Regions from separate parts of the Streptomyces sp. NPDC047000 genome, predicted to be linked through region 4. Evidence: riboswitches for the same ligand, from Rfam matches in the RefSeq annotation. Region 4 holds a riboswitch; each other region holds the start of a gene.

Region 1 (2,192 bases), on a different contig from region 4:
GTACTCGTCGACGAGGACATGACGGAAACGGCGGCGGTAGTGCTCGGCGACGTCCGGGAAGGCGCGCAGCAGATTGACCGTCGTCATGATCAGGTCGTCGAAGTCGAGGGCGTTCGCCTCACGCAGCCGCGACTGGTAGAGCGCGTACGCCTGGGCGAGGGTCTTCTCGAAGCCCTCGGTCGCCCGGGCGGCGAAGTCCTCCTCGTCGACCAGCTCGTTCTTCAGGTTGGAGATCTTGGCGCTGAACGACTTGGGCGGGTAACGCTTGGGGTCCAGCTCCAGATCACGGCAGACGAGCGCCATCAGCCGCTTGCTGTCGGCGGCGTCGTAGATCGAGAACGAGGACGTGAAACCGAGCTTCTTGGACTCGCGGCGCAGGATGCGCACGCACGCGCTGTGGAAGGTCATCACCCACATGGCGTTCGCCCGCGGCCCGACGAGCTGCTCGACACGCTCCTTCATCTCGCCGGCGGCCTTGTTGGTGAAGGTGATCGCGAGGATCTGGCCGGGATGGGCGCCCCGCTCGGCCAGCAGGTACGCGATGCGGTGCGTGAGGACCCGCGTCTTGCCGGAACCGGCTCCGGCCACGATGAGCAGCGGGGTGCCGGAGTGCACGACGGCGGCGCGCTGGTTGTCGTTCAGCCCTTCCAGCAGGGCGGCCGGGTCGACGACGGGGCGCGGGGCACCGTCCCGGTAGTAGGCGTCGCGGCCGGACGTGCCGCCCTGGTACGCGTCCTGGTCCGGGGGCACGTCGAACTTCCCGCCGAACAGATCGTCCGGAAGCGACTCCGGTACGTGATCGTCCTCGGGCGGCGGCGGGGGCTCCCCCTCGTGGCCCTTAGGGGCCTGGAGGTCCGCCAGGAAGCTGTCGTCAAAGAGGCTGCTCATCGCTCTCCGAGTCTATGACCCCCCACTGACAATCCGGAGCCGCTCCGGGAAGGGGCAGCCGGGGCGCCGGGCGCCGGTGAGACCCAGGTCACGCTCCGGGCAAGGGGCGCAGATCACCCCATAAGGACGTCACGGCCACCCGGCGAGGTGAAGGTCACAAATTAGTATCGGGCATATCGGCCATCAACCTTCACAGGCAGCACACGAGTTGGCTACCGTTCCGGTCAGACCGCACGACCCCCACCGGCGAACGTCGCCGGGCCGCGCGGCCTCCGCCGAGTCCGGTGCGCCCACAGGGCAGCCGGAGCCGGGGACCCACCGACCTTTGGGGTGAATCGGCCCGTATCCCCGCCGGGATGCGAACCGTAGGGCAACCCTTCCGAACCACCCGCCCGAACCCGACAGCTAACTCGGTAGGCGGAACGTGGAAGGAGTCGCCTCCCTTGGCGTCGCACCGCAAGTCGCGCCCCGCCGGCCCGCGTGTCGCAGGCATTCGCACCCCCGTCATCGCCACGGCGGCCTTCACCTCCGTCGCCCTCCTCTCCCAGACCGCGAACGCGGCCCCCTCCGACGACAGGCCGAGCCTGGAGGAGGTGCAGAAGAAGGTCGACGACCTCTACCGCCAGGCCGAGTCCGCGACCGAGAAGTACAACGCGGCCAAGGAGAAGACCACCAAGCAGCGCAAGCAGGTCGACACCCTCCTCGACGACGTCGCCAAGCGCACCCAGAAGCTCAACGCGGCACGGGAGCAGCTGGGTTCCTTCGCCGCTGCCCAGTACCGCACGGGTGCCTCCGCACCCAGCACGGCGACCTTCCTGCTGGCGGACACCCCGCAGGACTACTTCGACCAGTCGCAGCTGATGAGCCGTCTGACCACCCGCCAGAAGGGCGCGGTGGACGATTACGTCAGTGAGCAGTCCGCGACGATGAAGAAGCGTCAGGAGGCCGCGCAGAGCCTCCAGACGCTCACCGAGTCGCAGAGTGACCTGAAGACGGCGAAGTCGACGGTTCAGAAGAAGCTGTCCGACGCCCGCGGCCTCCTCTCGAAGCTGAACGCGGAGGAGAAGGCACGCCTGGCGGCGATCGAGAAGAAGAAGCAGGAGGAGGCCGCCCGCAAGGCGGCGGAGCTGGCCAGGCAGCAGGCGGCAGCGGAGAAGGCGGCCCAGGACAACACGTCCGCAGGCTCGTCCTCTTCCTCGTCATCGTCCTCGTCCTCTTCGGGTTCGTCCTCCTCCTCGACGTCGACGAAGGCGGAGAAGGCCCTCGCGTTCGCCCGCGCCCAGATCGGCAAGCCGTACGTGTGG
Region 2 (2,192 bases), on a different contig from region 4:
ACGTGATGTACCGCACTCCGCGCCGGGCGCGGGACGGCGGCTGCCGGCTGCCGGTGCCGGATGTTCACATCGTGCCGGCGGGGCGGGCGACGGGTGTCAGATGCTCACACCGTGCTGACGCAGGTACGCGACGGGGTCGATGTCGGAGCCGTACTCCGCGGTCGTACGGGCCTCGAAGTGGAGGTGCGGTCCCGTGACGTTGCCGGTCGCGCCGGACAGGCCGATCTGCTGGCCCGTGACGACCTGCTGGCCCACGGACACCGCGATGGACGACAGGTGGCCGTACTGCGTGAAGGTGCCGTCGTTCATCCTGATGACGATCTGATTGCCGTACGAACCTCCCCAGCCGGTCTCGACGACGGTGCCGTAGCCCACCGCGTGGACGCTCGTGCCGCTGGCGGCGTGGAAGTCGATGCCGGTGTGCGCGCCGGAGGACCACAGGGCGCTGCTGGCCTGGTAGCCGGTGGAGACGTACGAGTGGGAGATCGGCGCGACGAAGGTGTTGAGGCGCTTGCGCTCCGCGTCGCGGGCGGCGCGCTCCTTGGCCTCACGGGCCTTCTCCGCCAGCTCGGCCGCGCGCTTGCGGGCGGCCTGCTCGGCCTCCTTGCGCGCGGCTGCCGCCTGCTGGGCGGTGGCCTGGGCGTCGATCGTGTCGGCGACCGTGTCACCGAGGGCGACGACGGGGATGAGCCCGCTCGTCTCGAGCGCGTTCTGCGCGGGGTCGCCGGCCGCGAGTGCGGGGGCCGCGAGGGTGCCCACCACGCCGCTGGTGGCGAGGGCCGCGACACCCGCGGCCTGGGTGGTGGAACGCTTCATCCGGCTGGGCCGGCGGTGCTTCCCGGGGGCGCACGACGCCATGAAGGGGCTGGTCCTTTCCTTCCCTCTCGCCTACCGGGTTAGCTGACGGGTTCGGAGCAGGAAGGTCTCCTACGGACCCCCTCGCTGTACGCGCGGGCGTCCGATTCACCCCGGGGGACTGTGGGTCCCCGGCTCCCCCGGCTCGCGCCGTACGGGGACTCGGCGATGGCTGTCCGCTGCCGCGGATGCGGCGTGCTGCGTGACGGACAGGCCGGGACGACGCTAGACGGGGCGGCTTTCGGTCCTCAAACGGATCACATCTTTTGTAGCGCACGCCACAGGGCATACAGGTTGCCTCTCCCGTAAATCGGGCATACGCCCACCCCTGCTGACGGCCGGTGGGCGGACAGGAGCCCTGACGGCCGGGCCGTCCGGCCGTCAGGGCTCACCCGCGCGCGGTGCTACTCCGCCGTGACGACCGTGACGTCGCCGATACCGAGGGCCTCGACGGGCTCCCTGATCTGTGCCGCGTCGCCGACGAGGACCGTCACCAGACGGTCCACCGGGAAGGCGCTCACGACCGCCGCGGTGGCCTCCACGGTGCCGGTCGCGGCGAGCTGCCGGTAGAGCGTCGCCTGGAAGTCGTCGGACAGGTACTGCTCGACCTGGTCGGCCAGCGTGCTCGCCACGGCGGCGGCGGTCTCGTACTTCAGCGGCGCCACGCCGACGAGGTTCTGCACGGCGACGTCCCGTTCGGCGTCGGTCAGCCCCTCCGCGGCGAGCGTGCGCAGCACCGTCCACAGGTCCTGCAGTGCGGGACCGGTGTTCGGCGTGTCGACGGAACCGCTGATGGCGAGCATCGCGGCGCCGGTGCCGTCCGGCGCGGACCGCAGGACCTGCCCGAACGCCCGCACACCGTAGGTGTAGCCCTTCTCCTCGCGCAGCACACGGTCCAGGCGCGAGGTCAGGGTGCCGCCGAGGCAGTACGTGCCGAGCACCTGGGCCGCCCACGTCCGGTCGTGCCGGTCGGGACCGGTGCGGCCGATGAGCAGCTGCGTCTGGACGGCACCGGGCCGGTCCACGATGACGACGCGGCCGGTGTCGTCGGACGTCACCGCGGGCACCGGACGGGGCCGGGCCGGGGCACCGCTCCAGCCGCCCAGGGTGTCCGCGAGCAGCTCGTCCAGGTCGACGCCGGTGAGGTCGCCGACGATCACGGCGGTGGCCGTCGCGGGGCGCACGTACCGCTCGTAGAACCGGCGTACGGCCGCGGCGTCGATCTTCTCGACGGTCTCCTCGGTGCCCTGGCGCGGGCGCGACATGCGGGCGGTCTCCGGGAAGAGCTGCCGGGACAGCTCCTTGGCGGCCCGGCGCGCCGGGTTGGCCAGCTCGTG
Region 3 (2,192 bases), on a different contig from region 4:
GACCGCGAACTGGCCGAGACCGCGCTCGGCAAGATCGAGGCCGAGGTGGGGGAGCTGTACGCGGCCGTCGACCAGGACGGCGTGGACGGGCTCACGCTGACAGAGCCCGGCTATCTGATGCCGCACCCGACCCTGCCGGCGGTGCGGGTACGGCATCGCGACGACCTCTGGTGCGAGCCCATCAGCAAGGTCCTGCTGCGTCATCCCACGCTGTCCGACGACGAGTTGGCGGCGACGGCGCGCGGAGTGATCGGTTCGCTGGCCACCGTCACCATGTCGGGCCCGGGCACCGTGGAGCTCCAGCCGTGCGGCATCACCAAGGCGACGGGCCTGGCCCTGGCCGCCGAACACCTCGGTGTGCGCCCCGCCGACACCATCGCCTTCGGTGACATGCCCAACGACATCCCGATGTTCGACTGGGCGGCCCACGGCGTCGCCATGGCCAACGCGCACCCCGAACTCAAGGCGGTGGCCGACGAGATCACCCTGTCCAACGAGGACGACGGCATCGCAGCGGTCCTGGACCGCCTCTTCCCCCAGGGGCCGGCGGTCCGGTTCGGGAACGAGGCCCCGCAAGGGGCCGGTTCCTGAGGGGCCGGCCCGGCGGGGGCTAATACGCTCCGTTGACGTTGTCGATCGACCCGTAGCGCGCCGCGGCGTAATTGCACGCCGCGGTGATGTTGGCCACCGGATCGAACGGGCTGTAGGACGTTCCCGCCACGTGGTAGGCGAGGAAGGTCGGGTCGATCACCTGGAGCAGCCCCTTGGACGGAGTCCCCTTGGCCGCGTTGGAGTCCCAGTTGTTGACGGCGCCGGGGTTGCCGGAGGACTCGCGCATGACGTTGCGGTAGATGCCGTTGTAGGTACCGGGAATGCCCTTCTGCGCCATGATCGCGAGGGACTGGCGGATCCAGCCGTCGAGGTTGTTCGGGTACCCGGCGAGAGCGGTGGACGAGGTGGCCGGCGTGGCGGGGGCCGCGGACGCGCTGGTCGCGCCGACGAGCGGCAGCGCCAGGACGGCGGCGCCGGTCACGGCGACGGCGAGCGTGCGCAGGAGGCCGGAGGAGCGGGGGGCGCGGGACGCGCTGAGGGCATGGCGGAGCTGGCCCGGTGCAGACATGACACATTCCTCTCCGTCGCCTGCGAGGTGAGCTGTCGGGTTCGGGCGGGAGCTGCCCGGCCGGGCCGCCCTGCGGCGGCGCGACTTCACCCCGAGCCGGCCCGGCGCGCTGTCCGGTACGGCGTTCTACCTGGGTCCCCCGCTCCTGCCATGGCGAGTGGGTGGGTGGTCGGTCGGGCGGCGGCAGGATTCGGCGTTCCGCTCGACTGGCCGGGAACGTATGCGAGAGCACATGTCCGGAACAAGTCGCGGAGAGGGGTATCGCGCAGTTTGACCTTGGTCGGAGCGATATGGGCCGCTTGATCCTTTGCGTCCGCCATGCATCAACTGGGCGGCAGGGGAAAGAGGGTGTGGGGAGCGTCGGCGCGCGGTGGGCCGGACGCGCCGGGAGTGCCGAGTGAGGCAACTCACGGTTTCGAGCGAGAGTGACGAAAAGGGCAATTAGCTCAGATGTGATCAGTTCGGACGTATTTCGACGGCCGACTCCGAATGGAACCTCGCGGGCGGTGCGCGTCGTTGTTCTGGTGATGGTGTGCGATCGCCCGATTCGCGGCAGACGGCAATAATTCCTCTTAAGTCAATCAATGTCCGTTCTTATTGTTTGATCAAATGCATAACGGTCGTGATCCAATAGCGCCCGTCCTGTGACGGTGGGCGCTATCGGTGATCGAAAGCTGACCGGATACGCTGACTTGAGTGATGGCAGCGACCTATCGACAAACCGCGTAAGCGCCGGTAGACGCCAGCAGACAGGAGATCCCCCGTGACCGTCGTCGGGCCGTTCGGGCTGAGCGTGCGGGACCAGGCTCTGGAAGCCGATGTCCAGGCCGGATTGGCGGCTGTCGAGGAAGGGCTGCTCGAGGCCACCAAGAGCGAGGTCCCCTTCATCACACAGGCGGCGCAGCATCTGGTACGGGCGGGCGGCAAACGGTTCCGGCCCCTGCTGGTGATGCTCGCGGCGCGCTTCGGCGACCCGTACGCGCCGGGAGTGGTGCCGTCGGCCGTGGTCGTGGAACTCACCCACCTGGCCACCCTGTACCACGACGACGTCATGGACGAGGCCGCGGTGCGC
Region 4 (2,192 bases):
GGGCGGGAAGACGGTGTTCGTCGAGCTGCCCTGGACGGCTTTGGTGCGGCCGGCGGCGGCGCGTGCGGTCCCGGGGGGTCCGTTGCCGGGGGCGGGGCGGCAGGAGCCGTAGGAGGCCCGGGGAGACGCGCCGGGCCCCGGGCGGGAGCCCTGACGCGTCGGAAGCGGGCGGGCGGGCCTCCAAGGGCCCCAGGGCCTCCTGGCGCCCGCCGGGCCGCGCGAAGCGGCCAGGAAGGCCCGAGGAAGGCCGGGAAGGCCCCGGGAGGCCCGGAAGGGCCCGGGGAGGCGGGGAAAGCCGCTGCCGGGCTTCCGGGCCGGTGACGGCGGGTCAGGACGCCGTCACCGCCCCGGACCGGTCAGCTCACCCGGCCGTACCAGACGCTCTTCGTCCAGATCTTCTGCAGCTTCACGACGTCCCCGGTCTTCGGGGCGTGCCAGATCTTCCCCTTTCCGGCGTAGATGCCCACGTGGTACACGCTGGAGCCGTAATGGAAGAACACCAGGTCTCCGGCCTTGCGGCTCTTGGCGGAGATGTGGTGCGTCTTGTTGTACTGCGCGGCGGCCGTACGCGGCAGCTTCTTGCCCGCCTTCTTGAACGAGTACAGCGTCAGCCCGGAGCAGTCGAACCTCCGGGGCCCCGTGGCGCCCCACTGGTACGGGGAGCCCTTCTTGGAGGCCGCGATCTGGAGTGCCTTGGTCGCGGGCGTCGCGGCCGCGGCGTCCGGGGCGACCCCGGGGACCACGACCGAACCGCCCACGGCGGCGATGGCGAAGGCCGAGGCCGTACCGGCCCTGGCCATGAGCGACGGGACACGATTGAGCGCAGTCATGCGCAACCCTTCGTCAGCCGCCTGTGAAGGATGACCTGTCGGATTCGGGCTGGCGAAGTTGCCCGGCCGCGTTGCCGCGGCTTCACCCCGAGGGCTGCGCGGACCGGTCATGGCGTGACCGTCCCGGCGACCCGGACTGCTTGGGTCCTCCACTCCTGCCGATCCACTCCTGTCGACCGGTCATCCGGGCGGCGGCAGGACTCGGCGTCCGCCCGGACCGCCCCGCCGCTGTGGCGGGGGCTTGTCGTCAGACAGGGATCTTCACCTACCGAAGTCGGAAAATCCCAACGGAACCGGGGATTTGTGTTGTTACTCACCACTCACCCGTTCGGGTGGACAGTGGGGTGTTCGAGTGGACGTCGACGGCCCTGACCAGTCCCGGACCTGCGTCGGAATGCCTCATTCCGCCCTGGGGCCAGGCGCGTTGCGCAACCGGAACGGGCCAGGAAAAGGAGGTGAACCTCCACCGAACAGCGGTAACCCGTCCGGTCCGTTTCCGTCCCCGACCGGACACCGTCGGGTGAGGTGGCCGGGCCGGCCGTCCGCCCGTCCCGTCGGCGGTACGTCAACTCGCGGAGCCGGGTGGCATCGTGACGGCGTGCCGCGCGGCGCTCGCCGGCCGGCACCCGCAGCGCCCGCGCCGGGGCCGGCGCGGGCGGCTCCGTCCCGCCCCGGCGGTGCGTCGGCTCCGGTGCGTCCCGCGGCTCGGCCGCCCGCGCCGCCGGGGCCCGGGCGGCGCGCGGTCCCCGGCAGGTGTCACCGGGGTGCGCCGGACGGATCCGGCCCGGCGGATCGAACACCTCCGGGTGACGGCCGATCAGCTCACCCCCGGCGCGTGCCGGAGCGGGCAGCGGCGGCGGCCCGGGGCCGGCACCGGAACCTCACCTCGCCCCGGGAACGGCGGGCGGGCCCGGGACGGGTGCACCCGGGGTGTCCGGAGCGCCGGCCGTGGTGCGTGCCGTACCGCGGCCGGGGACGATCCGGTTCACCAAGCCCTACCCCACGGCGGCCCGTGCGTCCAGGACCCTGTCGCGTCCGATGTCCCCGCTCACCGGTTCCCGGCCGGTGAGCCGTACGAGCGGGCCGCGGCCGGCGTGCCGTATACGGTCCCGTCCTCCGGGGAGTTGCGGGTGGCGGCGCGGCAAGCCGGTGACGCAGGAGGAGGCGGACGGGTCCGGGCCCGGAGGGGGGCTTGCGTGCGGCGTGGCCGCTTGGCCGGAAGGAATGTTCGTTCTACGTTGCGGATCATGGCCCGCGTGTCCCAGGCGCACCTCGACGCCCGCCGCCGTCAGATCCTGGACGGCGCCGCTCTCTGCTTCGCCCGAGGCGGCTTCCACGCCACGTCCGTGCAGGACGTGCTCA

What was found. A riboswitch is a leader RNA that binds a small molecule or an ion and turns the genes downstream of it on or off. The one in region 4 is predicted to bind cyclic di-AMP.
Region 1: linked by a shared signal. The riboswitch ahead of ABZ862_RS04225 (NlpC/P60 family protein) and the one ahead of ABZ862_RS15540 (C40 family peptidase) in region 4 are both predicted to bind cyclic di-AMP.
Region 2: linked by a shared signal. The riboswitch ahead of ABZ862_RS22425 (M23 family metallopeptidase) and the one ahead of ABZ862_RS15540 (C40 family peptidase) in region 4 are both predicted to bind cyclic di-AMP.
Region 3: linked by a shared signal. The riboswitch ahead of ABZ862_RS36475 (transglycosylase SLT domain-containing protein) and the one ahead of ABZ862_RS15540 (C40 family peptidase) in region 4 are both predicted to bind cyclic di-AMP.

The regions. Positions count from the first base shown of each region.
Region 1 is NZ_JBEYWE010000002.1:184,957-187,148, reverse strand. Features, by position in the region: gene pcrA (DNA helicase PcrA) at 1-888, opposite strand, end outside; cyclic di-AMP (ydaO/yuaA leader) riboswitch at 1,152-1,324, shown strand; gene ABZ862_RS04225 (NlpC/P60 family protein) at 1,332-2,192, shown strand, end outside.
Region 2 is NZ_JBEYWE010000014.1:87,994-90,185, forward strand. Features, by position in the region: gene ABZ862_RS22425 (M23 family metallopeptidase) at 97-858, opposite strand; cyclic di-AMP (ydaO/yuaA leader) riboswitch at 871-1,033, opposite strand; gene ABZ862_RS22430 (pitrilysin family protein) at 1,260-2,192, opposite strand, start outside.
Region 3 is NZ_JBEYWE010000044.1:10,103-12,294, reverse strand. Features, by position in the region: gene ABZ862_RS36480 (HAD family hydrolase) at 1-591, shown strand, start outside; gene ABZ862_RS36475 (transglycosylase SLT domain-containing protein) at 611-1,120, opposite strand; cyclic di-AMP (ydaO/yuaA leader) riboswitch at 1,123-1,254, opposite strand; gene ABZ862_RS36470 (polyprenyl synthetase family protein) at 1,884-2,192, shown strand, end outside.
Region 4 is NZ_JBEYWE010000008.1:105,284-107,475, forward strand. Features, by position in the region: gene ABZ862_RS15535 (ATP-binding protein) at 1-112, shown strand, start outside; gene ABZ862_RS15540 (C40 family peptidase) at 357-830, opposite strand; cyclic di-AMP (ydaO/yuaA leader) riboswitch at 834-1,047, opposite strand; partial or broken gene ABZ862_RS15545 (hypothetical protein) at 1,396-1,681, opposite strand; gene ABZ862_RS15550 (TetR/AcrR family transcriptional regulator) at 2,078-2,192, shown strand, end outside.